DNA from 3 places in the Bacillus sp. SD127 genome. Region 1 is predicted to be linked to each of the others. Evidence: riboswitches for the same ligand, from Rfam matches in the RefSeq annotation. Region 1 holds a riboswitch; each other region holds the start of a gene.
The links. A riboswitch is a leader RNA that binds a small molecule or an ion and turns the genes downstream of it on or off. The one in region 1 is predicted to bind thiamine pyrophosphate.
Positions count from the first base shown of each region.

Region 1 (9,701 bases):
CGTGATGGCCGATAAATTCGATCCATTGTCTGACGGTCAGCTCTTGAAACAAGGGATGCGGCAATACTCTCTCAAAATCTTCTTCTTTAAGAGAGGCAATAACAGCTGTCAGCTGCTCCCTTACAACATCAAGCTCCCGTTTCATTTGGCTGCCTGAAATAAAATCATGATCCGGTTCAAGATGGGCCGGCGCTTTCCGTTTATTGCTTCTATCCTGTGCGGCCGTAAGCGGTTTTTCCTCAATCTCCTTAACAGGCGCTTCCTTTACTCGTTCTTTCAGCATGTTTTGGGCGGTCATATCAATTTTCTTCAAATGATCAAGAACTTCCCGTATACTCCATTCATCAGAAGAAGGCTTCTGATTCAGCCTTTCATCGGAAAGTCCTTTTACTTCATTCCATGTTTCTAATCTGGCTTCATTAAAGATACTCATCATATCTCCTCCTGAAAAAACATTACCATATATAAGAGCATTTATCATTTATAAAGTGCTTCGCGGGGAAGCATTTATCGAAAAATTTTGAAACCTTTTCCTCTGTATCTCGTATAAAAGGTAACGACGGCCGTCGGTTAAAGTAGCAGCTTAGAAAGGATGAGAAAATTGGAGTTATACGGTATTCCTGTCCAAACGATTTACCTTTACACCCTTATCATAGCCGGAAGCCTCACGCTGCTATTTTTATTTTTCGGAGATGTGTTTGAAGGGCTGTCCGAAGCTATTCCGTTATTACACCCGACATTGGTGCTCTCATTTTTCACATTTTTCTCCGCATCTGGATATATAGGCGAAACAGTTTTCCCCCTCTCCAGCCTGATTATTGCTCTAATATCCTGTCTTCTTTCGGTGCTGCTGGTGATATTGCTCCATTTATTTGTGCTTGTCCCTTTATCATCGGCAGAAGAATCATTGACTTATCGGGAAGAGGATCTTAGAGGCAGACTCGGAAAAGTCATAACCGCTGTTCCGGTTGATGGATTTGGAGAAGTACTGATTGAAGGGATAGGCGGTACGATTTCAAAATCAGCGATCAGCTTTGAAAATGAACAGATCAGTTACGGAACAGTCGTCTTAGTTGTGGATGTCAAAAAAGGAGTTCTTTCAGTTACTCCGCATGAACCTTTATAAAATAAGGAGGAATGTCATATGACAATGCCGATTATCATCGTCATCGCAGTTGTATTCTTTTTACTCATCGCACTTATAGCGGTATTTATTACAAAATATCGTACGGCAGGGCCTGATGAAGCGTTAATTGTTACAGGAAGTTATCTTGGAAATAAAAATGTTCACGTTGATGAGGGAGGCAACCGCCTGAAGATTGTTCGCGGAGGAGGAACCTTTGTTCTTCCGGTTTTTCAGCAGGCTGAGCCGCTAAGTCTGTTATCAAGCAAACTCGATGTATCGACACCTGAAGTGTATACCGAGCAAGGTGTGCCTGTAATGGCAGACGGAACTGCAATTATTAAAATCGGCGGCTCTATTGGAGAAATCGCCACAGCAGCCGAACAATTTTTAGGAAAGTCAAAAGAAGACCGTGAGCAGGAGGCCCGTGAGGTACTGGAAGGCCACCTCCGTTCCATTCTCGGGTCTATGACAGTAGAAGAAATTTATAAAAACCGCGAAAAATTCTCTCAAGAAGTGCAGCGTGTCGCTTCACAGGATCTTGCGAAGATGGGTCTTGTGATTGTCTCCTTTACCATTAAAGATGTCCGTGATAAAAACGGCTATCTTGAATCACTAGGTAAACCGAGAATTGCGCAGGTAAAACGTGATGCTGACATTGCAACCGCAGAGGCCGATAAAGAAACAAGAATTAAGAGGGCGGAAGCCGATAAAGAAGCCAAAAAATCAGAGCTTGAACGAGCGACGGAAATTGCTGAAGCTGAAAAAATCAATCAGCTTAAAATGGCTGAATACCGGCGAGATCAAGATACAGCAAAAGCCAACGCTGACCAGGCATACGATTTGGAAACAGCCAAAGCACGCCAGCAGGTGACTGAGCAGGAAATGCAGGTCAAGATTATAGAACGCCAAAAACAAATTGAATTAGAAGAAAAAGAAATTCTCCGCCGTGAACGCCAGTATGATTCTGAAGTGAAGAAAAAAGCCGATGCAGACCGCTATTCAGTTGAGCAATCTGCCGCTGCTGAAAAAGCCAAACAGCTAGCCCAAGCCGATGCCAAGAAATACAGCATAGAAGCGATGGCGAAGGCTGAAGCTGAAAGGGTCAGAATTGACGGCCTTGCAAAAGCAGAAGCTGAAAAAGCAAAAGGTGAGACAGAGGCTGAGGTTATTCGCTTAAAAGGTCTTGCGGAAGCGGAAGCGAAAGAAAAAATTGCCGCTGCCTTTGAGCAGTACGGTCAGGCTGCGATTTTCGATATGATTGTCAAAATGCTTCCGGAATACGCGAAACAGGTATCAGCACCGCTTTCAAATATTGATAAGATCACCGTTGTTGATACAGGAGGAAACGGTGATTCAAGCGGCGCCAACAAAGTCACAAGCTATGCGACAAATTTAATGTCCAGTCTGCAAGAAAGCTTAAAAGCGTCTTCGGGAATCGACGTAAAAGAAATGATTGAGAACTTTTCAGGAAAAGGCAACATCAAACAGAGCATCAACGAACTGACAAATGAATTAAAAGAAACAAAACCTGTTCAAAAATCTGAATAACCATTGCGGAAAGGATTAGAGAATGAATGGTGACTATAAGAGAAGCACGACTAGATGATATAAAGGCAATCGCAAAAGTGCATGTTGACAGCTGGGTGACAACATACAGCGGCATTGTCTCCGCTGAATACTTAAATGGTTTGAACTACAAGGATTTTGAAGCCAAATGGAAAAGCCGTTCATTAAAGGGGGTTTTTGTGGCAGAAGATGAAAAAGGCTCGGTATTCGGCTTTGCATCTTTTGGTTCAATTCGTTCAGAGCAGAAAGGCTATGACGGAGAGTTGTATGCCATTTACCTTTTAAAAGAAAAACAGCGGCAAGGTGCAGGCAGAGCGCTTTTGACAAAGGATACAGATTTTTTGCTTGATCAGGGCTTTACGAGCATGTTTGTTTGGGTCGTAGAAGAGAATCCTTCGATTAATTTTTATCAGTCGATTTCACCTGAAAGAGCAGCCGAGGATAGTTTTGAAATCGCAGGAGAAAGCATGAAAGAAATAGGATTCGGCTGACCGGATCTTGCTTCATTAAAAAATCTGCTTAACGGAAGATAAAAAACAACCCCCAGCGGAACGGCCGCTGGGGGTTGTTAGATTAAGCCTTTTCGGTTTTCAGCAAGCGCGGAGCTGTCATGAACAATAAACAAAGGGCAATCGCACAGATGATGAATGACGGAATCATATAAGTAGCATTATAAGTTAATGAGTAGAGCCATACCGGCGTTCCTTTTGGTGCAAAGCTGCCGAAAAATACAGCCCCTGAAATCACGTGTGCAGCATAACGCAGAAAACTGCCGATAAAAACTGCGCAAATAATTGATACGATCAATTTCCCTTTTGCTTTTGATAAGGCGGATTTGCGGACAGCGGAAGCGAAAAAGCCGCTTATGCCGACAGCGGCGAACGCTGCCATGTAATCAAGCAACAGCTGAACAGGGTGCTGAAGAAATAGATTTCCGATCGCAATTTGAACGAGACCTGTCAATAGACCGGTTGTAAGCCCCGCTTTAACTCCCCAGCGAAAAGAAATCAAAAAAATCGGAATCATCATGATGGATACCGACCCTCCTTGAGGCATACGGAGGAACATTCCGGAAACGATGTCTAAAATGACAGCAGCAGCAGTCATGATTGCAATTTCAATAAGACGTACCAGTTGTCTTGATTGAGCCATAAAAATCCCCTTCCATCGATAGACAATCCAAAAGGACAACAAAAAAGCAGCACGCGGAAGGATGAGGAAAGTTCCACGCACTGCTTTACAATCTGCAATTCATTTGACTTTGCCACATCCCTACGCCAGCGTTAACTAACAGGTTCAAAGGGTCAGAACGAAACCGCTCACTCTCAGCTTTTATGCTCCCCTTGTGGTCATCGGATATTTAGTTCGTTTCTACTATACAAGAAAAAGGTTAAAACAACAAGATGACATTGCCTGTAGTAAATGTTCTTTAATAGATAAATGTTTTATAAAGCATTACAAGTTAGATAGAATAAAGAAAGATTACAGTTTTATTGTTTTATAGATTTTTTTAAAAAACTATTGCAATAAATAATTATAGGTGTTATATTATTAAACGTCGCTGATGAACAGCAGACAAAACAAGAAGCTTTAAACAACTTTTAAAAAAGTTGTTGACAATTAAGAAGCTGAGTGTTATATTGGTAAAGTTGCTTCATTGAGAGCGGTGATGATCTTTGAAAACTAAACAAGACAAAACGTACCTGTTAATTCAAGTTTTATTATAAATCGCACAGCAATGTGCGTAGTCAGTCAAACTGAGGTCTGCACGATGCAGATCACGCAGATGTTGCCACAGGATGTGGTGAACTTAATCTGCGATCCATTTATCGGAGAGTTTGATCCTGGCTCAGGACGAACGCTGGCGGCGTGCCTAATACATGCAAGTCGAGCGGACAGATGGGAGCTTGCTCCCTGATGTTAGCGGCGGACGGGTGAGTAACACGTGGGTAACCTGCCTGTAAGACTGGGATAACTCCGGGAAACCGGGGCTAATACCGGATGCTTGTTTGAACCGCATGGTTCAAACATAAAAGGTGGCTTCGGCTACCACTTACAGATGGACCCGCGGCGCATTAGCTAGTTGGTGAGGTAATGGCTCACCAAGGCAACGATGCGTAGCCGACCTGAGAGGGTGATCGGCCACACTGGGACTGAGACACGGCCCAGACTCCTACGGGAGGCAGCAGTAGGGAATCTTCCGCAATGGACGAAAGTCTGACGGAGCAACGCCGCGTGAGTGATGAAGGTTTTCGGATCGTAAAGCTCTGTTGTTAGGGAAGAACAAGTACCGTTCGAATAGGGCGGTACCTTGACGGTACCTAACCAGAAAGCCACGGCTAACTACGTGCCAGCAGCCGCGGTAATACGTAGGTGGCAAGCGTTGTCCGGAATTATTGGGCGTAAAGGGCTCGCAGGCGGTTCCTTAAGTCTGATGTGAAAGCCCCCGGCTCAACCGGGGAGGGTCATTGGAAACTGGGGAACTTGAGTGCAGAAGAGGAGAGTGGAATTCCACGTGTAGCGGTGAAATGCGTAGAGATGTGGAGGAACACCAGTGGCGAAGGCGACTTTCTGGTCTGTAACTGACGCTGAGGAGCGAAAGCGTGGGGAGCGAACAGGATTAGATACCCTGGTAGTCCACGCCGTAAACGATGAGTGCTAAGTGTTAGGGGGTTTCCGCCCCTTAGTGCTGCAGCTAACGCATTAAGCACTCCGCCTGGGGAGTACGGTCGCAAGACTGAAACTCAAAGGAATTGACGGGGGCCCGCACAAGCGGTGGAGCATGTGGTTTAATTCGAAGCAACGCGAAGAACCTTACCAGGTCTTGACATCCTCTGACAATCCTAGAGATAGGACGTCCCCTTCGGGGGCAGAGTGACAGGTGGTGCATGGTTGTCGTCAGCTCGTGTCGTGAGATGTTGGGTTAAGTCCCGCAACGAGCGCAACCCTTGATCTTAGTTGCCAGCATTCAGTTGGGCACTCTAAGGTGACTGCCGGTGACAAACCGGAGGAAGGTGGGGATGACGTCAAATCATCATGCCCCTTATGACCTGGGCTACACACGTGCTACAATGGACAGAACAAAGGGCAGCGAAACCGCGAGGTTAAGCCAATCCCACAAATCTGTTCTCAGTTCGGATCGCAGTCTGCAACTCGACTGCGTGAAGCTGGAATCGCTAGTAATCGCGGATCAGCATGCCGCGGTGAATACGTTCCCGGGCCTTGTACACACCGCCCGTCACACCACGAGAGTTTGTAACACCCGAAGTCGGTGAGGTAACCTTTATGGAGCCAGCCGCCGAAGGTGGGACAGATGATTGGGGTGAAGTCGTAACAAGGTAGCCGTATCGGAAGGTGCGGCTGGATCACCTCCTTTCTAAGGATATTTACGGAATATAAGACCTTGGGTCTTATAAACAGAACGTTCCCTGTCTTGTTTAGTTTTGAAGGATCATTCCTTCGAAACGTGTTCTTTGAAAACTAGATAACAGTAGACATCACATTCAATTAGTAACACAAGATATCACATAGTGATTCTTTTTAACGGTTAAGTTAGAAAGGGCGCACGGTGGATGCCTTGGCACTAGGAGCCGATGAAGGACGGGACGAACACCGATATGCTTCGGGGAGCTGTAAGCAAGCTTTGATCCGGAGATTTCCGAATGGGGAAACCCACCACTCGTAATGGAGTGGTATCCATATCTGAATCCATAGGATATGAGAAGGCAGACCCGGGGAACTGAAACATCTAAGTACCCGGAGGAAGAGAAAGCAAATGCGATTCCCTGAGTAGCGGCGAGCGAAACGGGATTAGCCCAAACCAAGAGGCTTGCCTCTTGGGGTTGTAGGACACTCTATACGGAGTTACAAAGGAACGAGGTAGATGAAGAGGTCTGGAAAGGCCCGCCATAGGAGGTAACAGCCCTGTAGTCAAAACTTCGTTCTCTCCAGAGTGGATCCTGAGTACGGCGGAACACGTGAAATTCCGTCGGAATCCGGGAGGACCATCTCCCAAGGCTAAATACTCCCTAGTGACCGATAGTGAACCAGTACCGTGAGGGAAAGGTGAAAAGCACCCCGGAAGGGGAGTGAAAGAGATCCTGAAACCGTGTGCCTACAAGTAGTCAGAGCCCGTTAATGGGTGATGGCGTGCCTTTTGTAGAATGAACCGGCGAGTTACGATCCCGTGCAAGGTTAAGCAGAAGATGCGGAGCCGCAGCGAAAGCGAGTCTGAATAGGGCGCATGAGTACGTGGTCGTAGACCCGAAACCAGGTGATCTACCCATGTCCAGGGTGAAGTTCAGGTAACACTGAATGGAGGCCCGAACCCACGCACGTTGAAAAGTGCGGGGATGAGGTGTGGGTAGGGGTGAAATGCCAATCGAACCTGGAGATAGCTGGTTCTCTCCGAAATAGCTTTAGGGCTAGCCTCAAGGTAAGAGTCTTGGAGGTAGAGCACTGATTGGACTAGGGGCCCCTACCGGGTTACCGAATTCAGTCAAACTCCGAATGCCAATGACTTATCCTTGGGAGTCAGACTGCGAGTGATAAGATCCGTAGTCGAAAGGGAAACAGCCCAGACCGCCAGCTAAGGTCCCAAAGTATACGTTAAGTGGAAAAGGATGTGGAGTTGCTTAGACAACCAGGATGTTGGCTTAGAAGCAGCCACCATTTAAAGAGTGCGTAATAGCTCACTGGTCGAGTGACTCTGCGCCGAAAATGTACCGGGGCTAAACGTATCACCGAAGCTGCGGACTGTTCTTCGAACAGTGGTAGGAGAGCGTTCTAAGGGCTGTGAAGCCAGACCGGAAGGACTGGTGGAGCGCTTAGAAGTGAGAATGCCGGTATGAGTAGCGAAAGAGGGGTGAGAATCCCCTCCACCGAATGCCTAAGGTTTCCTGAGGAAGGCTCGTCCGCTCAGGGTTAGTCGGGACCTAAGCCGAGGCCGAAAGGCGTAGGCGATGGACAACAGGTTGATATTCCTGTACCACCTCCTCACCATTTGAGCAATGGGGGGACGCAGGAGGATAGGGTAAGCGCGGTATTGGATATCCGCGTCCAAGCAGTTAGGCTGGGAAATAGGCAAATCCGTTTCCCATAAGGCTGAGCTGTGATGGCGAGCGAAATATAGTAGCGAAGTTCCTGATTCCACACTGCCAAGAAAAGCCTCTAGCGAGGTGAGAGGTGCCCGTACCGCAAACCGACACAGGTAGGCGAGGAGAGAATCCTAAGGTGATCGAGAGAACTCTCGTTAAGGAACTCGGCAAAATGACCCCGTAACTTCGGGAGAAGGGGTGCTCTGTTAGGGTGCAAGCCCGAGAGAGCCGCAGTGAATAGGCCCAGGCGACTGTTTAGCAAAAACACAGGTCTCTGCGAAGCCGTAAGGCGAAGTATAGGGGCTGACGCCTGCCCGGTGCTGGAAGGTTAAGAGGAGCGCTTAGCGTAAGCGAAGGTGCGAATTGAAGCCCCAGTAAACGGCGGCCGTAACTATAACGGTCCTAAGGTAGCGAAATTCCTTGTCGGGTAAGTTCCGACCCGCACGAAAGGCGCAACGATCTGGGCACTGTCTCAACGAGAGACTCGGTGAAATTATAGTACCTGTGAAGATGCAGGTTACCCGTGACAGGACGGAAAGACCCCGTGGAGCTTTACTGCAGCCTGATATTGAATGTTGGTACAGCTTGTACAGGATAGGTAGGAGCCTTGGAAACCGGAGCGCCAGCTTCGGTGGAGGCATCGGTGGGATACTACCCTGGCTGTATTGACCTTCTAACCCGCCGCCCTTATCGGGCGGGGAGACAGTGTCAGGTGGGCAGTTTGACTGGGGCGGTCGCCTCCTAAAAGGTAACGGAGGCGCCCAAAGGTTCCCTCAGAATGGTTGGAAATCATTCGCAGAGTGTAAAGGCACAAGGGAGCTTGACTGCGAGACCTACAAGTCGAGCAGGGACGAAAGTCGGGCTTAGTGATCCGGTGGTTCCGCATGGAAGGGCCATCGCTCAACGGATAAAAGCTACCCCGGGGATAACAGGCTTATCTCCCCCAAGAGTCCACATCGACGGGGAGGTTTGGCACCTCGATGTCGGCTCATCGCATCCTGGGGCTGTAGTCGGTCCCAAGGGTTGGGCTGTTCGCCCATTAAAGCGGTACGCGAGCTGGGTTCAGAACGTCGTGAGACAGTTCGGTCCCTATCCGTCGCGGGCGCAGGAAATTTGAGAGGAGCTGTCCTTAGTACGAGAGGACCGGGATGGACGCACCGCTGGTGTACCAGTTGTTCTGCCAAGGGCATCGCTGGGTAGCTATGTGCGGACGGGATAAGTGCTGAAAGCATCTAAGCATGAAGCCCCCCTCAAGATGAGATTTCCCATTCCGCAAGGAAGTAAGATCCCTGAAAGATGATCAGGTTGATAGGTCTGAGGTGGAAGTGTGGCGACACATGGAGCTGACAGATACTAATCGATCGAGGACTTAACCTAATTTCTAATGATGTTACACCTGTTATCTAGTTTTGAGAGAACACTCTCAAATTGTTTGGTGGCGATAGCGAAGAGGTCACACCCGTTCCCATGCCGAACACGGAAGTTAAGCTCTTCAGCGCCGATGGTAGTCGGGGGTTTCCCCCTGTGAGAGTAGGACGCCGCCAAGCAATTGCACGTTAGTGCAATTATGGAGGATTAGCTCAGCTGGGAGAGCATCTGCCTTACAAGCAGAGGGTCGGCGGTTCGAGCCCGTCATCCTCCACCATTCTTACTATACATAATATGTTTACATATGAGCCGGTGTAGCTCAATTGGTAGAGCAACTGACTTGTAATCAGTAGGTTGGGGGTTCAAGTCCTCTTGCCGGCACCACTTTTATATGATATAATATTCAAGTCTCTTGTAAGAAGAGCCATTAGCTCAGTTGGTAGAGCATCTGACTTTTAATCAGAGGGTCGAAGGTTCGAGTCCTTCATGGCTCACCATTTATATGTTGCGGATGTGGCGGAATTGGCAGACGCGCTAGAATCAGG
Region 1 covers NZ_CP191226.1:1,092,352-1,102,052, forward strand. The annotation lists gene ACQVGS_RS05565 (DinB family protein) at 1-433, opposite strand, end outside; gene ACQVGS_RS05570 (NfeD family membrane protein) at 602-1,126, shown strand; gene floT (flotillin lipid rafts scaffold protein FloT) at 1,145-2,674, shown strand; gene ACQVGS_RS05580 (GNAT family N-acetyltransferase) at 2,701-3,183, shown strand; gene thiT (energy-coupled thiamine transporter ThiT) at 3,266-3,844, opposite strand; TPP riboswitch at 3,945-4,046, opposite strand; rRNA gene ACQVGS_RS05590 (16S ribosomal RNA) at 4,519-6,068, shown strand; rRNA gene ACQVGS_RS05595 (23S ribosomal RNA) at 6,238-9,165, shown strand; rRNA gene rrf (5S ribosomal RNA) at 9,220-9,335, shown strand; tRNA gene ACQVGS_RS05605 (tRNA-Val) at 9,358-9,433, shown strand; tRNA gene ACQVGS_RS05610 (tRNA-Thr) at 9,465-9,540, shown strand; tRNA gene ACQVGS_RS05615 (tRNA-Lys) at 9,578-9,653, shown strand; tRNA gene ACQVGS_RS05620 (tRNA-Leu) at 9,664-9,701, shown strand, end outside.

Region 2 (9,701 bases), 2.0 Mb from region 1:
GTTAGCATAGGGGACGCGCATGTATTCAGCCTGGCCTCCGGGATAGCCGCCTGCTGAGTCTGAATAGCCAAAATAAGCGCCGACTTCGCCGTTTGCATTTGAATTGTCACATTGGCTTTCAAGCTGGTTTTTGCAGAAAAAACATTCGCCGCAGCTGACGTTAAACGGTATGATGACACGATCGCCTTTTTTAACCTTGTGAACGTCGGGGCCTGTTTCTTCAACAATGCCCATTGGTTCATGGCCGATGATATAATCTTCAGGAAAATTGGGAACCATGCCGTGAATTAGGTGTAAATCAGATCCGCAGATTGCTGTGGTTGTCAGTTTGACGATGATATCATCAGGTTTTTTGATTTCTGGCGCTTTTACTTCTTTGACGCGGACGTCTTTAATGCCTTGATACGTAACAGCTTTCATTCATGATGTCTCCTTATTGTTTAGTGATCGGGCGTTGCGAATGTTCCGAGACGGTTCGTGTTATCGGGGAAAAGTTTTAGTCCGGCGATATCAACGGCTGTTTGTGCTGATTTCATATCGATTTGAAATTGTTTGTCCAAGTCAGAAGGGAAAAGCCAGCCTTTTTCCATCATGAGCTGTGATAGTTCTCCGTGCAGGTAAATAGCGGCGTCTAATTGATTGCGCAATGCTGTTCTGAGTTCTGGGCTTGCGGTTTCCGTGATGGCGACAGCATAATTTTTGATACCGGTTTTTACGGAAATTAAGAAATCTAGGGCAAGTGCTGAATCAGCAAGGTCAGGCATGCCTTTTGCGTTTTTCGGGTCTAAGAAATCGTTCAATGATAGTCACCTCCTGTTATTGTCGGGGCCTTTTGATAGAGGCTCTGAAGCTCAGTTACGTCCCGTACAGACTGCTGTACATCCTTCTCCATAAGGGCTCTCAGTTCCTGATCGAACACCAGTCCCTGCATCATTTTTGATTTAAGTAAACATACGGTTTTGAAGTTGAGGATTTCGTGTAAATCAACTGTTTCGTGGTTTGCCAAACGGTCTTGTTCCATTTTTTCGGTCACCTCCTGATTCAAAGGTATTTTTACCTTGTATCATGCTTTTATGCGAAAGTGCTATAATGGGTAAAATATTTTCTTGGGGGAGTCGGATGATGAAACAGATTATTGCGATGGGCGGCGGAGGTTTTTCAATGGAACCAGATCATCTGGTTCTTGATCAATTTATCATTAATCAGTCAAAGCAGCCCTCACCTCGCATTTGTTTTTTGCCAACGGCAAGCGGGGATGCGGAGAACTATGTTCAGCGGTTTTACCATGCTTTTCAAAAGCTTGATTGTGACCCGTCTCATTTGTCTTTATTTAAGCCGCCGACAACAGATTTAGCCTCCTTTATTATGGAGAAAGATGTGATTTATGTCGGCGGGGGAAATACAAGAAATTTGCTGGTGCTGTGGAAGGAGTGGGGACTGGATCACATATTGAAAAAAGCTTGGGAGAACGGGATTATTTTAGCGGGATTAAGTGCAGGTGCGATCTGCTGGTTTGAAGAAGGTGTGACGGATTCTGCCGGACCGCTGACCGGTTTGAAAAGCTTGGGTTTTTTGCAAGGCAGTTTTTGTCCTCATTATGATGGAGAAAAGGATCGGAGACCTACATATCATCACATGATATCAGAGAAAGCGTTGAGCAGCGGTTATGCGGCGGATGATGGAGCAGCTCTTCATTTTATTGATGATCATTTTTTTCAGGCTGTGAGTTCAAGATCTGATGCAAATGCGTATCAGGTGGTGCTTCATGAAAATGAAATCTCTGAAATAGCATTGCCGATTACATATTTGTCTTGAATTTGCTGAATATTTTATACATTGCTCTTTTTTTCAGTTTGTTTTTATGATACGATAAGTGCGAAATTAATAGTTACTGGGGGTGCCCGCTGACGGGCTGAGAGAGAAGATATGCTTCTTAACCCTTTGGACCTGATCTGGTTCGTACCAGCGTGGGGAAGTAGAGGAATTGTTTTTATTATTGCTGAATACTGCAATAATATGTTTCTTTCTGACTGTAACCGGGTTCATTCAATTGAATCCGGTTTTTTGTGCTGGTTATGGGCTTGATTTTGTCCTTTCAAACAAAGAGAGGGGAAGGATAAGTGATGCAAAATCATTCAGTGCAGCAAGCCAACATTTCCATTATGTCGAGTTTTTCGGGGAGTAAAAAAGTATATGTAGAGGGGGCTTCGCCGGATATTCAAGTGCCGATGAGAGAAATTGAACTCAGTCCGACAACAGGATCATTCGGCGAAGAGGAAAACGCGCCGGTTCGTGTCTATGATACAAGCGGACCGTATACGGACCCCGATGTAAAAATTAATATTCAAGAAGGTTTAAAACCGCTTCGGCACAAGTGGATCACTGGGCGCGGCGATGTTGAAGAATACAATGGACGTGCTGTGAAGCCAGAAGACAACGGCTATAAAAAGGCTAACCCTAATGTAAGCTATCCCGGGTTAAAACGGAAACCGCTGCGGGCGAAAACGGGCCAAAATGTCACTCAAATGCATTATGCGAAAAAGGGGATAATTACCCCTGAAATGGAGTTTATCGCTATTCGTGAGCATGTGTCTCCCGAATTTGTCAGAGATGAAGTAGCCAGCGGCCGGGCGATTATTCCAGCAAATATTAATCATCCGGAAAGTGAACCAATGATTATCGGCCGAAATTTCCATGTGAAAATTAACGCGAATATCGGGAATTCAGCAGTTACATCTTCGATTGAAGAAGAAGTGGAAAAAATGACGTGGGCGATTCGCTGGGGAGCAGATACGATGATGGATCTTTCCACGGGGAAAGATATTCATACGACGCGTGAATGGATTATCCGAAATTGCCCGGTTCCTGTTGGCACCGTTCCGATCTATCAAGCGCTTGAAAAAGTAAACGGTGTAGCGGAGGATTTAACGTGGGAAATCTACCGTGACACGCTGATTGAGCAGGCTGAACAGGGTGTGGATTATTTTACGATTCACGCGGGTGTTTTGCTGCGATATGTGCCGCTAACTGCTAAACGGACAACGGGAATTGTGTCACGCGGAGGAGCGATTATGGCACAGTGGTGTCTGGCTCATCATAAGGAAAGCTTTCTGTATACTCATTTTGAAGAAATCTGTGAAATTATGAAGACGTATGATATTGCCTTTTCTCTTGGAGACGGGCTTCGCCCAGGGTCAATTGCCGATGCCAATGACGAAGCGCAGTTTGCTGAATTAGAGACTCTCGGAGAACTCACGCAAATTGCCTGGAAGCATGATGTTCAGGTGATGATTGAGGGGCCGGGTCATGTGCCGATGCATAAAATCAAGGAGAACGTCGATAAACAAATGGAAATCTGTAAAGAAGCGCCTTTTTACACGCTAGGGCCGCTGACGACGGATATTGCACCGGGCTATGACCACATTACATCAGCGATCGGAGCGGCGATGATCGGCTGGTACGGTACGGCCATGCTGTGTTATGTGACGCCGAAGGAGCATCTCGGGCTGCCAAACCGTGAAGATGTGCGGGAAGGGGTTATTACATACAAAATTGCGGCGCATGCGGCTGACCTTGCAAAAGGGCATCCAGGAGCGCAAATACGAGATGACGCTTTATCAAAAGCCCGCTTTGAATTCCGCTGGCGAGACCAATTTAACCTCTCGCTTGATCCGGAAAGAGCGCTTGAATATCATGATGAGACCCTGCCTGCTGAAGGGGCGAAAACGGCTCATTTCTGTTCGATGTGCGGGCCGAAATTTTGCAGCATGAGAATTTCTCAGGATATCCGTGATTATGCCAAAGACAAAGAGCTTAATGAGTGGGATGCCATTCAGGAGGGCATGAAAGAAAAAGCCGAGGAATTTGTGAATCAAGGCAGCAAACTTTATAAGTAACAGTATAGAAAGTCATTGACAGGCCGAATTGAATACGTTTTAATATAGCTAATATACATTTCCAACATTTGCTGATCGGATCACCGAAGGCTCTTATCTTTTGAGATAAGAGCCTTTTTTATTTTTAAAGGAGGGAGAAATGATGGGAACCAAAAAAGAGAAAGGGAGAAGACGCTTCAGAAAACGAAAAACATATGGCAATCAGATGCTGCCGCTGGCGCTTCTTATTGAAAAGAACAAGCGGGAGATAATGAATAGTGAGGAGTTAATGGAAAAAATTTATATGAAGATTGACGAGAAGCATACGGCAATCCGTAAATCTATGTAAAAAACCCGCTGAATAACAGCGGGTTTTTTTCTATGCTATTAAACTTCTTTTTTAATCGGCAAACCTAAGCCCTCTGCTATGCGTCTTCCGTATTCAGGATCAGCTTTGTAAAAGTGCTCGATTTGGCGGAGTTTGATATCTTCTTTTTCTACTGGTTTCATTGCATTTACGATATTTTCTACAAGGCGTGTGCGTTCCTCTTCGCTCATTAAACGGTAGAGATCGCCTGCTTGTGTGTAGTGATCATTGTGATCGTAGCTTACGCTGTCAGCCATTCCTTGTACTGGATAAGCCGCTTGTTTATCCTCAGGTGACTCAGTCGGTCCGCCGAAGCTGTTTGGCTCGTAGTAGACGGAGCCGCCGCCGTTATTGTCAAAGCGCATTTGTCCGTCACGCTGATAGTTTCTTACTTCGTTGCGTGCGCGGTTGATCGGCAGGGCCTGGTGGTTTGCTCCCACACGGTAGCGATGCGCATCATGATACGCAAACAGACGCCCTTGAAGCATTTTATCCGGTGATACATCAATACCGGGGACCAGTGTTCCAGGTGAGAATGTTGCTTGTTCTACTTCTGCAAAGTAGTTTTCCGGATTTCTGTCAAGAACCATACGGCCGACTTCAATGAGCGGATAGTCTTTTTGAGACCATACTTTTGTGACATCAAACGGATCGAAGCGGTACGTATTTGCATCTTCTAAAGGCATGATTTGCACATATAATTTCCATGCAGGGAAATCGCCGTTTTCGATTGCATTGAACAGATCTTCAGTATGATAATCCGGGTTTTCACCGGCAATTTTTGCTGCTGTCTTCACATCAAGGTTCTTCACGCCTTGTTCTGTTTTAAAGTGATACTTGATCCATACGCCTTCGCCTTCGGCATTTGTCCATTTGAATGTATGGCTACCAAAACCGTGCATGTGGCGAAGTGTAGCAGGAATTCCGCGGTCAGACATCAGGATCGTCACTTGGTGTAGAGATTCCGGTGAAAGTGACCAGAAATCCCATACAGCTGTAGGATTTTTCAAGTGTGTTTTTGGATCTCTTTTTTGTGTATGGATAAAATCAGGGAACTTAATCGCATCGCGGATGAAGAATACCGGCGTATTGTTGCCGACGATGTCATAGTTTCCTTCTTCTGTATAAAACTTAATAGCAAATCCGCGCGGGTCGCGAACGGTGTCAGCAGAGCCAAGTTCACCGGCAACTGTTGAGAAACGGATGAACAAAGGTGTGCGTTTGCCGACTTCTGATAAGAAAGCAGCTTTTGTATATTTTGTTACATCGTTTGTCACTTCAAAATAACCGTGTGCGCCTGCACCTTTAGCATGAACGACACGCTCAGGAACACGTTCTCTGTTAAAATGGGCCAATTTTTCGAGTAAGTGTACATCTTGGATTAAAGTTGGTCCGCGAGAACCGGCAGTCATTGAATTTTGATTATCTCCAACTGGAGCTCCCCAGCTAGTTGTCAGTTTATTTGAACTCATGTCATCACCTCTTGGAATTGATAAGAACATAATATCATCTCTAAGTAAAAAGTCAATATTATTTTATAATGATTATAAAATAATCATTTGTATAATACGATAAAAACTATTGAAAAAAGCAGAAAACCCTTGGCAGAACAGTTTAATAGAGATGATCGAGGGTTCATAGAAATAAGCGCTATTTGCGAATATGAAAAGTAAGTGATAAACATTCATCCAAAAAATGTTGAATAAAAAAGAGTTGACATATCGGAATAATTTGAATTAACATGATATTCAAACAAAAAAACAATTGGGCAGCTGATCGGACCGCCGAAGGCTCTCATCTCTACAAAAACAGAGATGGGGGCCTTTTTGTTTTTTTAGAAGGCGGGGTTGGCAGAAGGAGAGGGATAAAAGTGGCTGTGACCATCAACATCAAGGAAAAAGCATTTGCTCAAGAAGGCCGCCAAACTACGGTCTTGGAGAATATTCAATTATCAATTGCACCGGGTGAGTTTTTAACGATCATCGGACCGAGCGGATGCGGAAAAAGCACACTTTTAAAGATAATTGCAGGACTTGATTCTGATTTTAGCGGGAGTGTCGAAATTAACGAACGCTATGTGACTGCACCAGGTATTCAGCAAGGATTTATTTTTCAGGAACACCGTCTTTTTCCTTGGCTGACGGTTGAGCAGAATATTGCCGCCGATTTGAATTTGAAAGATCCTAAAGTCAAACAGAAGGTAGATGAACTGATCGAGATTGTCAGATTAAAAGGATCGGAGAAAGCATATCCGCGTGAGCTGTCGGGCGGTATGTCTCAAAGAGTGGCCATCGCACGAGCTCTTCTGCGGGAGCCGGAGGTGCTGCTTTTGGATGAACCGTTCGGTGCGTTAGACGCGTTTACTCGAAAACACCTTCAAGACGTGCTGCTGGATATATGGCGGAGGAAAAAGACAACGATGATACTCGTCACTCATGATATAGATGAATCTGTTTATTTAGGGAATGAGATTGCGATCCTAAAAGCCAAACCGGGAAAAATTCACAAGCTGATGCCAATTCATCTGGCTTATCCCCGAAACAGGACGACGACTGATTTCCAAGCGATCAGACAGAAAGTGCTGTCGGAATTCGAAAAAACAGAAGACTTTGAGTATGCAGAAGGATCAGGGATATAGAAAGGGCTGAAGCAGAGATGAAAAAAGGAATCATTGTATTGGCATCTATTTTTTTTCTGCTGGCAGGGTGCGGAGCAAATGGAGCCAGCGGTGATAAAAAACCATTGAAAGAAATTCGGATCGGAATACAGCAAAGCTTAAGCCCGCTTTTAATTGCCAAGGAAAAAGGCTGGTTTGAAAAGGCTTTTGAAAAAGAAGGCATCAAGGTGAAATGGGTGGAGTTTCAAAGCGGGCCGCCACAATTTGAAGGGCTTGCAGCAGATAAACTTGACTTTTCTCAAGTCGGCAATTCACCAGTGATCGCTGGACAGGCGGCAGGCATTGATTTTAAAGAAATTGGCTTGTCTCAGGACGGATTAAAGGCGAACGGCATACTTGTGAATCCAGCCAGCGGGATTAAGGAGGTCAAAGATTTAAAAGGAAAGAAAATTGCTGTAGCGAAAGGCAGCAGCGGCTTTGACTTTTTGTATAAAGCGCTTGATCAATCAGGCTTGTCAGCTGATGACGTGACCATTATTCAGCTGCAGCCTGATGAAGCGGCCTCTGCGTTTGAAAACGGTTCGGTTGACGCTTGGTCCATCTGGGAGCCGTACCTATCCTTAGAAACAATCAAACACGGAGCGAAACTTCTTGTGAACGGGGAAAGCACCGATTTATATTCACCAGGGTTTACATTAGTTAGAACAACATTCTCTAAGGAACATCCAGACGAAGTGGTCCGTTTTCTGAAGGTATTTAATCAGGCGGTTGTTTGGCAAAAGGAACATCCGGATGAAGCGGCTGACTTGTATGCAAAAATAAAAGATCTCGATAAAAAGGTCGTTGAAAATGTGCTGAAAAATACGGAGCCTCTGAATGAGGTTATTAGTGAAGACATTATAAAAGCGCAGCAGGAGACAGCGGATTTTCAATTTAAAACAAAAGCGATAGATAAGAAAATTGATGTGAGAGAAGTTGTTGATAATTCATTTATCAAAAAAGCGTTAAAGGAAAAAGTCTCTGGAGGTGATCCATCATGAAAGCAGAGGCTGCAGGTTCACTGCCGAAAGCAAATGCTGAAGCGATACAAAGAAAGCCCCATAGAATCAAATACGGGTGGGCAAAGGGGCTTCTGCTGCCTGCTGTGATCATAGCCATCTGGCAGGTGATCGGCAGTCTTGGCATCGTGTCGGCGACAGTGCTCCCTACACCTGTTGCGATCTTGCTGACGTTTAAAGAGCTCATTTTGACAGGCGAGCTCTTTGGCCATCTGCAAATCAGTATATACCGGGCAGCGCTTGGTTTTGTACTTGGTGCGGGGCTTGGACTTTTGATCGGAATTTTGGCCGGATTTTCAAAACGGACGGAATTGTATCTTGACCCATCATTGCAAATGCTCAGAACCGTTCCGCATCTGGCTGTCACGCCGCTGTTTATTTTATGGTTCGGTTTTGATGAAATATCTAAAATTTTGCTGATTGCGCTCGGCGCTTTCTTCCCTGTGTATATCAATACATTTAACGGCATTCGCGGAGTTGACGCTAAGCTGTTCGAAGTTGCCCGGGTGCTTGAATTTAAATGGCACCAGCAGATGACAAAAGTGATTGTGCCGGCATCCCTGCCCAATATATTGCTCGGCATTCGCTTATCGCTAGGTATTGCATGGCTTGGGCTTGTTGTAGCGGAGCTGATGGGTTCAAGCTCAGGGGTCGGTTATATGATCATGGATGCCAGACAATTTTCACAAACAAATAAAGTGTTTGCCGGGATTATCATTTTTGCGGTGGTTGGAAAGCTGACGGATTCTTTTGTCAGACTGCTTGAACGAAAGCTATTAAAGTGGAGAAACAGTTACGAGGGAAAATAGACGAAAAGGAGAGATTGATATGGACATTCTTTGGTTTATTCCGACACATGGAGATGCAAGGTATTTAGGGTCGGAAAGCGATGGACGGACGGCGGATCATGAATACTTTAAACAAGTGGCGCAGGCCGCTGACAGGCTGGGGTATACAGGAGTCCTTCTGCCGACGGGAAGATCGTGCGAGGACCCTTGGCTCACAGCCGCGGCGTTAGCCGGGGAAACAAAGGACTTAAAGTTTTTAGTCGCGGTACGGCCCGGGTTAATGCAGCCTTCTCTTGCAGCCAGAATGACCTCTACCTTAGATCACATTTCAGATGGACGGCTGCTGATTAATGTTGTGGCAGGGGGCGATCCGTACGAGCTAGCCGGGGACGGACTGTTTATCAGTCATGATGAGCGCTATGAAGCAACGGACGAATTTTTAACTGTTTGGCGGGGGCTTTTGCGCGGAGAAACGGTTACCTATGAAGGAAACCATATAAAAGTGGAAAACAGCAATCTGCTATTCCCGCCGCGGCAAGAACCGCACCCGCCTATCTATTTCGGCGGGTCCTCACAGGCTGGAATTGAAGTCGCGGCAAAGCATACAGATGTGTATTTAACGTGGGGTGAGCCGCCTGAGCAGGTAAAAGAAAAGATTGAGAGAGTCAAAAAGCAAGCGGAAAAAGAGGGAAGAACAGTGCGGTTCGGCATTAGGCTGCATGTGATCGCCCGTGAAACAGAACATGAGGCGTGGGAAGCGGCTGAGCGTTTAATCAGCCATTTGGATGATGACACGATTGCCAAAGCACAGAACGCTTTGCGCCGTGCTGATTCTTCGGGTCAAAAGCGGATGGCGGAGCTTCATCGAGGCGATCGGACAAAGCTTGAAATCAGCCCGAATCTGTGGGCGGGTATCGGCCTGGTCAGAGGAGGGGCAGGCACGGCTCTTGTCGGAGATCCGCAGACTATTGCCGACCGCATAGCGGAGTACCAGGC
Region 2 covers NZ_CP191226.1:3,319,700-3,329,400, reverse strand. The annotation lists gene ACQVGS_RS17390 (zinc-dependent alcohol dehydrogenase) at 1-420, opposite strand, end outside; gene ACQVGS_RS17385 (spore coat protein) at 441-800, opposite strand; gene ACQVGS_RS17380 (hypothetical protein) at 797-1,021, opposite strand; gene ACQVGS_RS17375 (Type 1 glutamine amidotransferase-like domain-containing protein) at 1,123-1,815, shown strand; TPP riboswitch at 1,884-1,991, shown strand; gene thiC (phosphomethylpyrimidine synthase ThiC) at 2,124-3,896, shown strand; gene ACQVGS_RS17365 (FbpB family small basic protein) at 4,039-4,224, shown strand; gene katA (catalase KatA) at 4,263-5,714, opposite strand; gene ACQVGS_RS17355 (ABC transporter ATP-binding protein) at 6,113-6,880, shown strand; gene ACQVGS_RS17350 (aliphatic sulfonate ABC transporter substrate-binding protein) at 6,898-7,899, shown strand; gene ACQVGS_RS17345 (ABC transporter permease) at 7,893-8,726, shown strand; gene ssuD (FMNH2-dependent alkanesulfonate monooxygenase) at 8,746-9,701, shown strand, end outside.
Region 2: linked by a shared signal. The riboswitch ahead of thiC (phosphomethylpyrimidine synthase ThiC) and the one ahead of thiT (energy-coupled thiamine transporter ThiT) in region 1 are both predicted to bind thiamine pyrophosphate.

Region 3 (9,701 bases), 1.9 Mb from region 1:
CCGCTTCCTTTTGAATGTCAAACGATGGATATTTTCCCGTGCCCAGCAGCAACCTTGATTGAAATTGTTTCCCGCCAATTGTTAGCATTCTCATCCGCCTCCTACAAAATGGACAATTTCGATGACATCACGATCAGAAAGCTCTACCTCGTGATATTGTTCTTTACCGATAATTTCTTTATTTCTTTCAACGATCACGATTTTATTTTCAAGCTGATAAGACGCAAGCAAATCCTGAATCGTACCTGTGTCTCTATCCCACTCAACTTGTTTACCGTTCAGCTGAAGCATCATATCTGAACCGCCTCCTTGCGATCAATTCGAAAGGCGTGCAGCCAGTCTGCCTTGACCTCTTTATTCATAATGAGATCACCGATTAAAGCACCCGTTGCAGGAGCAAGCAGAATCCCGTTTCTGAAATGGCCCGCCGCAAATAAAATGCGGCTGTCCTCAGGGTGTCTGCCAATGTATGGTTTTCCGTCCTTTGTCCCCGGACGCAGTCCCGCCCAAAAACGATCAACCTTCATATTCTGAATCGCCGGCAACATCGTTTTCGCTTTTTCCATAACCGACTGAAGTCCGCCAAGATCCGGCTTATCGCTCCAATCACCAGGCTTCATCGTCGCGCCGACAACCAGTCTGCCGCTTTTTCTCGGTACGATATAGCAATGATCATGATAAAGTGTTTTTGTCAGCGGAATATCATCATTCCAAACAGACAGGCACTCTCCTTTTACAGGAAAAAATGACTGGTTCAACCCGAGCTGTTTAAAAAACATCCCGCTCCAGACCCCGCTGGCAACCACGACATGGTCCGCATGCACGTCACCGGAACCCGTTTTGATCAAAATGGATTCACCGCCACGCGTCACATCGAGAACGGGAGTATGCTCAAAAATATCCGTACCAAGCGCTTTAGCCGATTTAGCGTATGCCTTGCACACAAAATAAGGCTCAACATGAACATCGTCCTGAATAAAGCTCGCCCCGTAAATCTCACCGGCCGTATACGGCTCTTTTTCCAGCACTTCTTCTTTTGTATGCCAGCTGACAGTATGCAAATCGTCCATCCGTCTCAAGCGGGACACGTCTTCTTCGGAGAATGCAAGCTTAAACATACCGCCTTCATGCCTTCTGATATCAATGCCGGATAAGGCAAGTAGCTCCTCTCCAAGACCCTGATACAAACGCTGACTGTGCATGGCGAAATCAAAAAACGCATCCCGCTCCTCGCACTCGGCATGGGCGCCAAGCATCCCTGCCGCGGCGCTTGTTGTTCTGCCGCCGATTGTTCCGCTTTCAAGCAATGCGGTGTTTTTCTTTTCTTTTGCCAACTGATAAGCTATCGCGGAACCAATAATTCCGCCTCCAATGACAACTGCATCATAATGCCTTTTCATACTGAATCTCCTTTAGCTTGCGGGAATATCGTCTGGCAGCTTCCAAAGGATCATCGGAAGAAAAAATTCCGGACATGACAGCGATACCGTCTGAACCTGCTTGTTTCACTTCTCTTAATCTGGCAGGTGTCATTCCGCCAATTGCAATAACCGGAATCGAGATCCTCTGTTTGATTTCTGAAAGCAAAGACACGCCTCTGCCATCAAGGCCTTGTTTGCAATCCGTTTCAAACACATGGCCGAACAAAACATAATCAGCGTCTTCCTTTTCTGCCTGAAGCGCTTCCTCCAGTGAATGCACCGATCGCCCAATGTGCAGGTGAGGAAATCTGGCTCTTACTTGTTTCGGCGAAAAGCTGCTGCTCGGCAGCTGAACGCGGTGAATATTTGAAAAAAGCGCAATATCAACCCGGCCATTCATCACCAGCTTTTGCTTATCAACACCGCCTTCAGAAATAAGCTCCAGCAGTTTCAAAATGTCAGCCGCCGATTTAGACCGTTCACGAATATGGATGAAATCAACCTCATCCTGAATGGCTATAATTGATCTCATTAGATCTTCAACCGGCTTGCGGTCATCAGTTATGGCGTGCAGCTCCAAGCCCTTCCACCTCTTTTACGCCGCTGTCTGACCAGCCTTCTTTTCGATAAGCCATTCCCCAGAACTGATATTCATAATAGCTCGAAATAACGAAATTCTCTTTCATCTTGGCACGCACTTCCTCTGTGCTGTTTTCCGCCAGCTCATCCAGGCGGTTAATTTGTTCTTCCACCTGCTGTCTGAACCAGTCACCGCCGTATGTGCTAATCCACTTCTGGTAAATCGGATGCCCCGGATCACATGTCAGCAATTTCTCACCAACCTCATAATAAAGCCAATAGCACGGGAGAAGAGCTGCCAAGATTTCTGCAAAATTCCCGCTCAAAACCGAACGGTACATATGGGATGTATAGGAGTAAGCGGTAGGAGATGGCTTAAATGACTTCCGTTCTTCCTCACTGATTTCCAAAAGCTCCGTAAACTCGCGATGAAGCGCCATCTCCGCTTCATATGTACCTTGAGCATGGCTGGCCATGCGTCCTGTTGTATAAAGATCCTTTGCATAAGCGGCACCGAACGATTGCACCTTTGCAAAATGAGTTAAATAGTAAGAATCCTGAAGCACGTAATATTTAAAGCGGTCGATCGGGAGAGTTCCGTCACCGATCCCCTGAACAAATGGATGGACAAAGCTGCCTTCCCACCATTCTGCGGCTGCACTGCGGCATTCTTCTGAAAACTTCACACGTCATTCCCCCTGTCTGTTAATAAAAAAACCACTTTCCCGCAAGGAAAAGTGGTTTGGAATTGGCATAGTTGTATAACACAAATACCGCTCCACTTCCCTACGCAGGTCTGAACCTGTTCAAGTTATGAGGGTCTAAAAGTCACACTTTTATCTCAGCCCTTATAAAGGACACCCCTAGTGGTTTTACGAATACATATTGAATTGTTCTGCACCTCTATATTAACACGAATCCTTATTTGGTCAAGATATTATCCTTCCAATGTTTTCTTAAGATCCGTTACGTACCCGCGTGATCCGGTGACAATTAAGCGGTCTCCGATTTTCAGCCTTGTATCGCCGTGAGGAACAATGCTGTCGACACCTCGGAAAATCCTGACAAAAATCACATCGCCTGTTAAAGGGAATTCACGGAGAATCACGCCGTCGTATTTGCTGTTTTCCATATTAATTTGATACAGCGAGGACTCTTGGTTCGTGAGCAGTTTCATGACGCCAGGCGCTTCTATCAGCGCGCGAAGCAGCGTTTTGGTCGACAGCAAGATGGAAAAGATGCTGATGCCCTGCTCTTTCAATTTCGCTTCGTTCTCCGGTGATCCGGTGCTGGCAATGACTCTTTCTGTTCCTTTTTCTTTGGCGTATAGTGCGATGTCCGTATTCATGTCTTCATCCCCTGTCGCCACCACAAGGATTTCTGTATCAAATATACCGAGTGATTCAAGGGTTTGATGCTCATAATCAGAAATCGTTTCGACGGAAAATACTGAGTCTGACAGCTTTTCCTCAGCGTTTTCTTGATAAACGTGCACGACACGCACTTTATACTCGCTCTCAGGCAATTCAAGTGTCACAGGCAGTGTCATTTGATTAGCGCCGATAAATGTGATCTTCTTTTTCTCCTCCGGCTGCTCCTGTTTTTTGTACAGCTTTTTAAAACCGACCGGCGTAAAAATACTTGCAATAACCGCCACCAGCGTAAGCGCTCCTGACATATTTGCGCTGATTACATGAAGCTGCTGGCCGATTGTCGCAGCGGCAATCACAAGAGAAAGCGTTGATGTCAGCAGGAAACCAGACGCCAATATTGTGCGGTTATCATACCATTTCTTCAAGTACAGGACAGGAAGAATTTTGCTTACTAACAGCGCCATAAGCAACAGCGGAATCATCACTAAAATTTTCGGGTCCTGAAAAAGTGTCCAAATATCCAATTTTACACCGACCATCACAAAGAAAATCGGTATTAAGAACCCGTAGCCGAAGGAATCAAGCTGCTGAACCAGTTCCTTGTTCGGCGAGAGCAGGGAAACAAGCACGCCCGCTAAGAAAGCGCCGAGAATATTTTCTGCCCCCAGTGATTCAGACAGAGCCACCAGTACGATAATTAAGGTGAAAATAGCACGAGTCCCGATCTGGATCGTCCCTTTTGACATGGATTGAACAAAAGAACGGTGTTTGAAGACCCGGCCGAAGAAGTAAAGCACTACTCCGGCTGCGAACAGGATCATCAAGAGCCACATGTTTCCGCTGTCCTCTCCGTATAGAGAAGAAAATACAGCAAGAAGAATCATAGTGACCAAGTCAGCAATCACAGCAACAAGCAGGATAATCTGCCCGATGTTTGAATCCATGATCCGTTCTTCCTTTAAGGTTGGAACAACAACACCTAACGAAATCGTAGAAATAATAAGCGTCATTAAAAAAGCATTTTGGATAAATCCGGCCAAGACGAACCCATAGGACAGCAGCAATGATAAAATAAAAATACCGATAAAAATAATGGATGCTGTGACAAATGTATTGGGTGCTTCCTTGCCGTTTTGCAGAAACTGTTTTTTCTTTCCTCTCTCAAAGGATGAAAAATCAATTTCAAGCCCGCTTAAAAACATTAAAAAGATAAATCCCAGCATAGAGAGCGTCTGAAGCCAAGTATCACCCTCCACAACTAAATTAAGACCGCTTTTTCCTATAATCAATCCCATAATAATTTCAGCAACTACAACAGGGATGCTGAGTTTAAACCGATGCAAAAGGATGGGAGTTAAAAATGCAACGATAAGTACGACAACTAATGATGCGACAGATGTATGCGCCATAATCTGAACCTCCTTTTAAAAAAACATAACGCGATTTTAACAAGGGTGATGATGAAAAATAAAGTAATAAGGTCTCATTTTTTTCAGAAAATGATTCTTCTATAATTTGCACATAAAAGCTGGTGATGACTCACAGCAATTTGCTTCATAATAAATAAAATCATGAGTAAGGAGGATGCTGCATGGCTTACTACGATATCATCAGCGATATTCATGGCTGCTATGATGAAATGACAGCCCTGATAGAAAAACTTGGATACACAATAAAAAATGGATTGCCTGTACATGATGAAGGCAGGATGCTTGTTTTTGCCGGGGATTTGACAGACCGAGGCCCTAAATCAATTGAAGTCATCCGCTTTGTAGCCGGCGCTTATGAACAAGGAGCAGTGCGTTATGTCCCGGGAAATCATTGCAACAAGCTGTACCGCTACTTAAAAGGAAATCCCGTTAAAGTGATGCACGGTCTTGAAACAACTGCGGCAGAGCTTAAAGCACTTTCTGAAGAAGAAAGAAGAAAAGTCAGCGAACAATTTATGAAGCTTTATGAAACTGCGCCGCTTTACGACATCTTACATAATGGAGAATTGGTTGTCGCCCATGCTGGCATAAAGGCTGACGATATCGGCAAAAACACAAGGAGAGTAAAGGACTTTGTACTTTACGGCGATGTGACGGGTGAAACGTATCCGGACGGCAGACCCGTCAGGAGGGATTGGGCCGCCGCCTATAACGGGAAAGCATGGGTTGTATACGGACACACACCTGTTAAAGAGCCCCGCATCATAAATCGCACCATTAACATTGATACAGGCTGTGTGTTTGGGAATGAACTGACGGCCTTGCGTTTTCCCGAACTGGAGACAGTCTCCGTTCCAAGCTCTATGCCCTATGACGAATCTAGATTTCGCCCCATATAAAAAAGGAGAGAATCGTTTTAATGATTCTCTCCTTTAACTAATTCTTGCATATCGTGCGGCAGAGCCGCATGAAACGTCATTTTCTCCTGCGTCAGCGGGTGGATAAACGACAGCTGCTCACTGTGCAGCGCCTGCCTGTCAATCTTTTGTCTCGTTCCGCCGTACAACGTATCGCCGCACAGCGGGTGTCCGAGATAGCTCATATGGACGCGAATCTGGTGGGTCCGCCCTGTCTCAAGCTGCAATGCCACCGAGGTTAAGTCATCTGTTATACGTGTGACACGAAAGTGAGTAACAGCCTTCTGACCGCCCGGTGTCACCATCCGTTCAATGATACTGTCAGGATGTCTGTCAATCGGGGCGTCTATCTTTCCCTCTGTCTCTGTCATACGTCCATGCACAACCGCAACATATCTGCGTTTCACAAGGCCGTTTTTTTGCGCCGACGATAAAATGGAGTGGGCAAAGCGATGTTTGGCAATCAGCATGACACCAGACGTGTCCCGGTCTAGCCGGGTGACAAGATGCACCGTGGCCCGCACTCCGTTTTTTTGGTAGTGATGGATGATGCCATTTGCTATGCTTCCCGCCGGGTGCTCTCGCGACGGAATAGATGACACATACGGCTGTTTGTTTATCACAAGCACGTGTTCATCCTCATACAGAATATCGAGCGGAACTGGCTCGGCCAAAAGCGTCTCGCTCACCTGTTCCTCAGGAAACTTTACAACAAGAAGGTCTCCCTCTCTCAATACGTATTTAACAGTCACATGCTTACCGTTAATGAGAAGATCTCCTCCGCTAAACTTGATGTCGGTCAGCAGACGTTTAGAAATCCCCAGCTCGCCCGCATATTCCTTTAAGGTCATTCCGTCTTCAGCGGAAGTGATGTTCTTTTCAATAATAAATTGCTCCACGATACGTCCTCTTTCTACTCACCTTTTCCGATAAATGAATCCTGGACTCTTTTCCAAAACGGAAACGGACGGAATCTTGCAAATCTTACATTTTCGGATGCAACCTGGCAGCGGATGGACTTTACATCCTTATGAAGCAGAGTTAAATGGTCAATTGTTACTTGAAAGTCAACTTCGTTTCTCGGTTTAATCATGCAATCATGATGGGATGGGAGAAGGAGCGGTGATCCGACCGTCCGGAATACGCGGTTATTGATAGATGCCATTTCCGCCAGCTGAATCGCTCTGATGGATGGATGGATAATCGCTCCGCCCAGCGCTTTATTATAGGCTGTGCTCCCAGAAGGCGTTGACAGGCAAAGGCCGTCGCCTCGGAACGTTTCAAAGAGCTGCCCTTTGATTTCCACATCCGCCACAAGGCTTCCTTCTATGCTTTTAATCGTACATTCATTTAACGCCAAATATCTTTCCTCCCGCTCATTTTCATGATAGGTCACTACCACTTCAAGGAGCGGATATTCCACAGTATGATACGGTGTTTTCGCAATTGCGAGCACGAGTTTTTCAATTTCATGAGGAACCCAGTCCGCATAAAACCCAAGATGACCCGTGTGAACGCCGACAAAAGCCGTTTTATCTAACCTGTCGCTGTATCTGTGAAAAGCGTATAAGAGCGTCCCGTCGCCCCCGACTGAAATGACGATTTCCGGTTCATTTTCATCCAGTTCCATGTCAAAATCCAATAAATACGCCTGTATTTTGCTTTTCAGCGTATCAGAAACATTATCTCCTTTTGACGATACGGCAAATTTCATGCTTTTTCTTCCCCTTTACCTATTGATGCTCGCTTCCTTTTTTCTTTCTAGAAAAGGCAGCTTGAGCTTCCTGTATTTCACCCTTGATCTCCGACATCTCTTCATCAAGCCGCGAAGCCGCTTCAGAAGCGCGCTGAAGCCTCAGTTTTACTTTTTCAGGAATGTTTCCGCTGTATTTATAATTTAATGAATGCTCAATGGTCGCCCAAAAATTCATCGCCAGCGTACGGATCTGTATTTCAACAAGAACATGTTTCTCTCCGGATATCGTCTGCAAAGGATACATCACGACAAGGTGATATGACCGATACCCGCTCTCTTTATGTTCTGCAATATAATCTCTCTGATCCACAACGGTGAAATCTTTTCGGGCAAACAGCATTTCCTTTACAAATTGGATGTCATCGACAAATTGGCACATGATCCTAAGGCCTGCGATATCCTGCATGGTTTCAATTTCATGTAACGGTATGCTTTTCCGTCTGGCTTTTTCGAGTATACTCGCCACAGGCTTGACGCGTCCTGTCACAAACTCAATCGGTGAATGGTCATCCTCATATTCATAAAGCGTGCGGATCCCCTTAAGCTTCACTTTTAATTCTTCAACAGCCTGGCGGTACGGCACTAAAAAACGCTCCCATTGCTTGTCATCCATCATACATCCCCCAATTCAGCACCAGTTTCTATAGAAATACGCGTTTCACTTTTTCTTCCATTTCTTCTCCGTAGTTCGCATTATCTTTAATATTTTCTAAAAGATACTCCAGCTCCTCATAGAGGCCTGACAGCTCAATGCTTTCCTTCCCTGCCTCTAAAACAATCGGTTTTCTTTGATCATGGGCCTGCTTCAGTTCAGGCCATATATGTTCCTTTATCATGACATATTCAAAAGAATCAGCTAATTCAAGTATGTATACAAAAGCAATGTTGTCAGAATCAACAAGCATTTGACCTGACGGCTTGCGATCTGCTTCGATTCCTTCTGTCTCACAGGTAAGGCGAAGCTCAACATCCGATAGTGTTGCATTTAAGATTTCGATTCTGTTTTGCATAATGCTCTCCTTTATAAACAAAGTACAGATTCATTTTATCATATCAAGCTCGATATTGATAAACCTAACATCTAAAGAGATAATAGTAAAAATGAGATTTACAGAGCTGAAAGGAAGACAATCATGAGCCAAGAAATTGAAATTGAATTTAAAAATCTGCTGACAAAACATGAATTTGAAAACATAGCTGCAGCACTGCACTTGACAGAAAAAGAATTTACAAATCAAGAGAATCACTATTTTGATACAAACAGCTTCGCACTGAAACAAAAACATGCGGCGCTTCGAATACGCAAGAAAAATGGCGAGTATGTGCTGACGTTAAAAGAACCGGCTGAAGTTGGACTTCTGGAAACCCACCAGAAACTTTCCGGCGTATCCGACTTTACACGTTTCACGATTCCGAAAGGCCCTGTCGAGGACCAGCTGAAGAAGCTTCACATCGATACAGACGCCATTCATTATTTTGGATCTTTAGCAACAAACCGTGCAGAAAAAGAAACAGAAAAAGGTTTAATAGTTTTAGATCACAGCCGATATTTAAATAAAGAGGATTATGAAATCGAATTTGAGGCGGCTGACTGGCATGAAGGCAAGCTGGCCTTTGAAAAGCTGCTTCAGCAATTCAGTATTCCTCTGCGCGAAACCAAAAATAAAATTCAGCGTTTTTATGAAGAAAAACGAAAGTCTATATAAGGTGGAATGACATAGTGAACGTAACGAATTGGGCGGCTCTCCTTCAGCTTCAGGCATTACAGTCTATATCAAATGCAAGCAGCACAGGCAGTCAGAGTGCCGAAAGCCCGCTTTCAAGCTTCAGCTCCTTGCTCAGCCAATATACAAATGGACTGTCCCAGCAAACAACAGCGTCAGCAGCATCTTCAAGCCCGCTCAGCCAGCTGAACAGCGTTTACGGGACATCGCCGTCACTGCTTTCAGCTTACGGGCTTACCTCCTATTCAAACGGCAATGCCGGCCAAATGACAAAAGCGAGTGAAAGCACTGAAACAGCTGCTGTTGATACCTCCTCAAACAAACAAGAGGATAAAACCGTCAGCTCGGGTGATTTCTCAATCGACAGCGCTATAAAAAAAGCCTCTGACAAATACGGAGTCGATGAAAAATTAATCCGCGCTGTCATCAAACAGGAATCAGGCTTCAATGCAAAAGCCGTCAGCGGTGCAGGCGCAATGGGCTTAATGCAGCTGATGCCGT
Region 3 covers NZ_CP191226.1:3,033,523-3,043,223, forward strand. The annotation lists gene thiG (thiazole synthase) at 1-94, opposite strand, end outside; gene thiS (sulfur carrier protein ThiS) at 91-291, opposite strand; gene thiO (glycine oxidase ThiO) at 291-1,400, opposite strand; gene tenI (thiazole tautomerase TenI) at 1,384-2,001, opposite strand; gene tenA (thiaminase II) at 1,979-2,686, opposite strand; TPP riboswitch at 2,767-2,875, opposite strand; gene ACQVGS_RS15885 (monovalent cation:proton antiporter family protein) at 2,938-4,782, opposite strand; gene prpE (bis(5'-nucleosyl)-tetraphosphatase PrpE) at 4,965-5,702, shown strand; gene ACQVGS_RS15895 (RluA family pseudouridine synthase) at 5,720-6,619, opposite strand; gene ACQVGS_RS15900 (NAD kinase) at 6,634-7,434, opposite strand; gene yjbM (GTP diphosphokinase) at 7,454-8,089, opposite strand; gene ACQVGS_RS15910 (UPF0738 family protein) at 8,118-8,486, opposite strand; gene ACQVGS_RS15915 (CYTH domain-containing protein) at 8,610-9,182, shown strand; gene cwlQ (bifunctional muramidase/murein lytic transglycosylase) at 9,197-9,701, shown strand, end outside.
Region 3: linked by a shared signal. The riboswitch ahead of tenA (thiaminase II) and the one ahead of thiT (energy-coupled thiamine transporter ThiT) in region 1 are both predicted to bind thiamine pyrophosphate.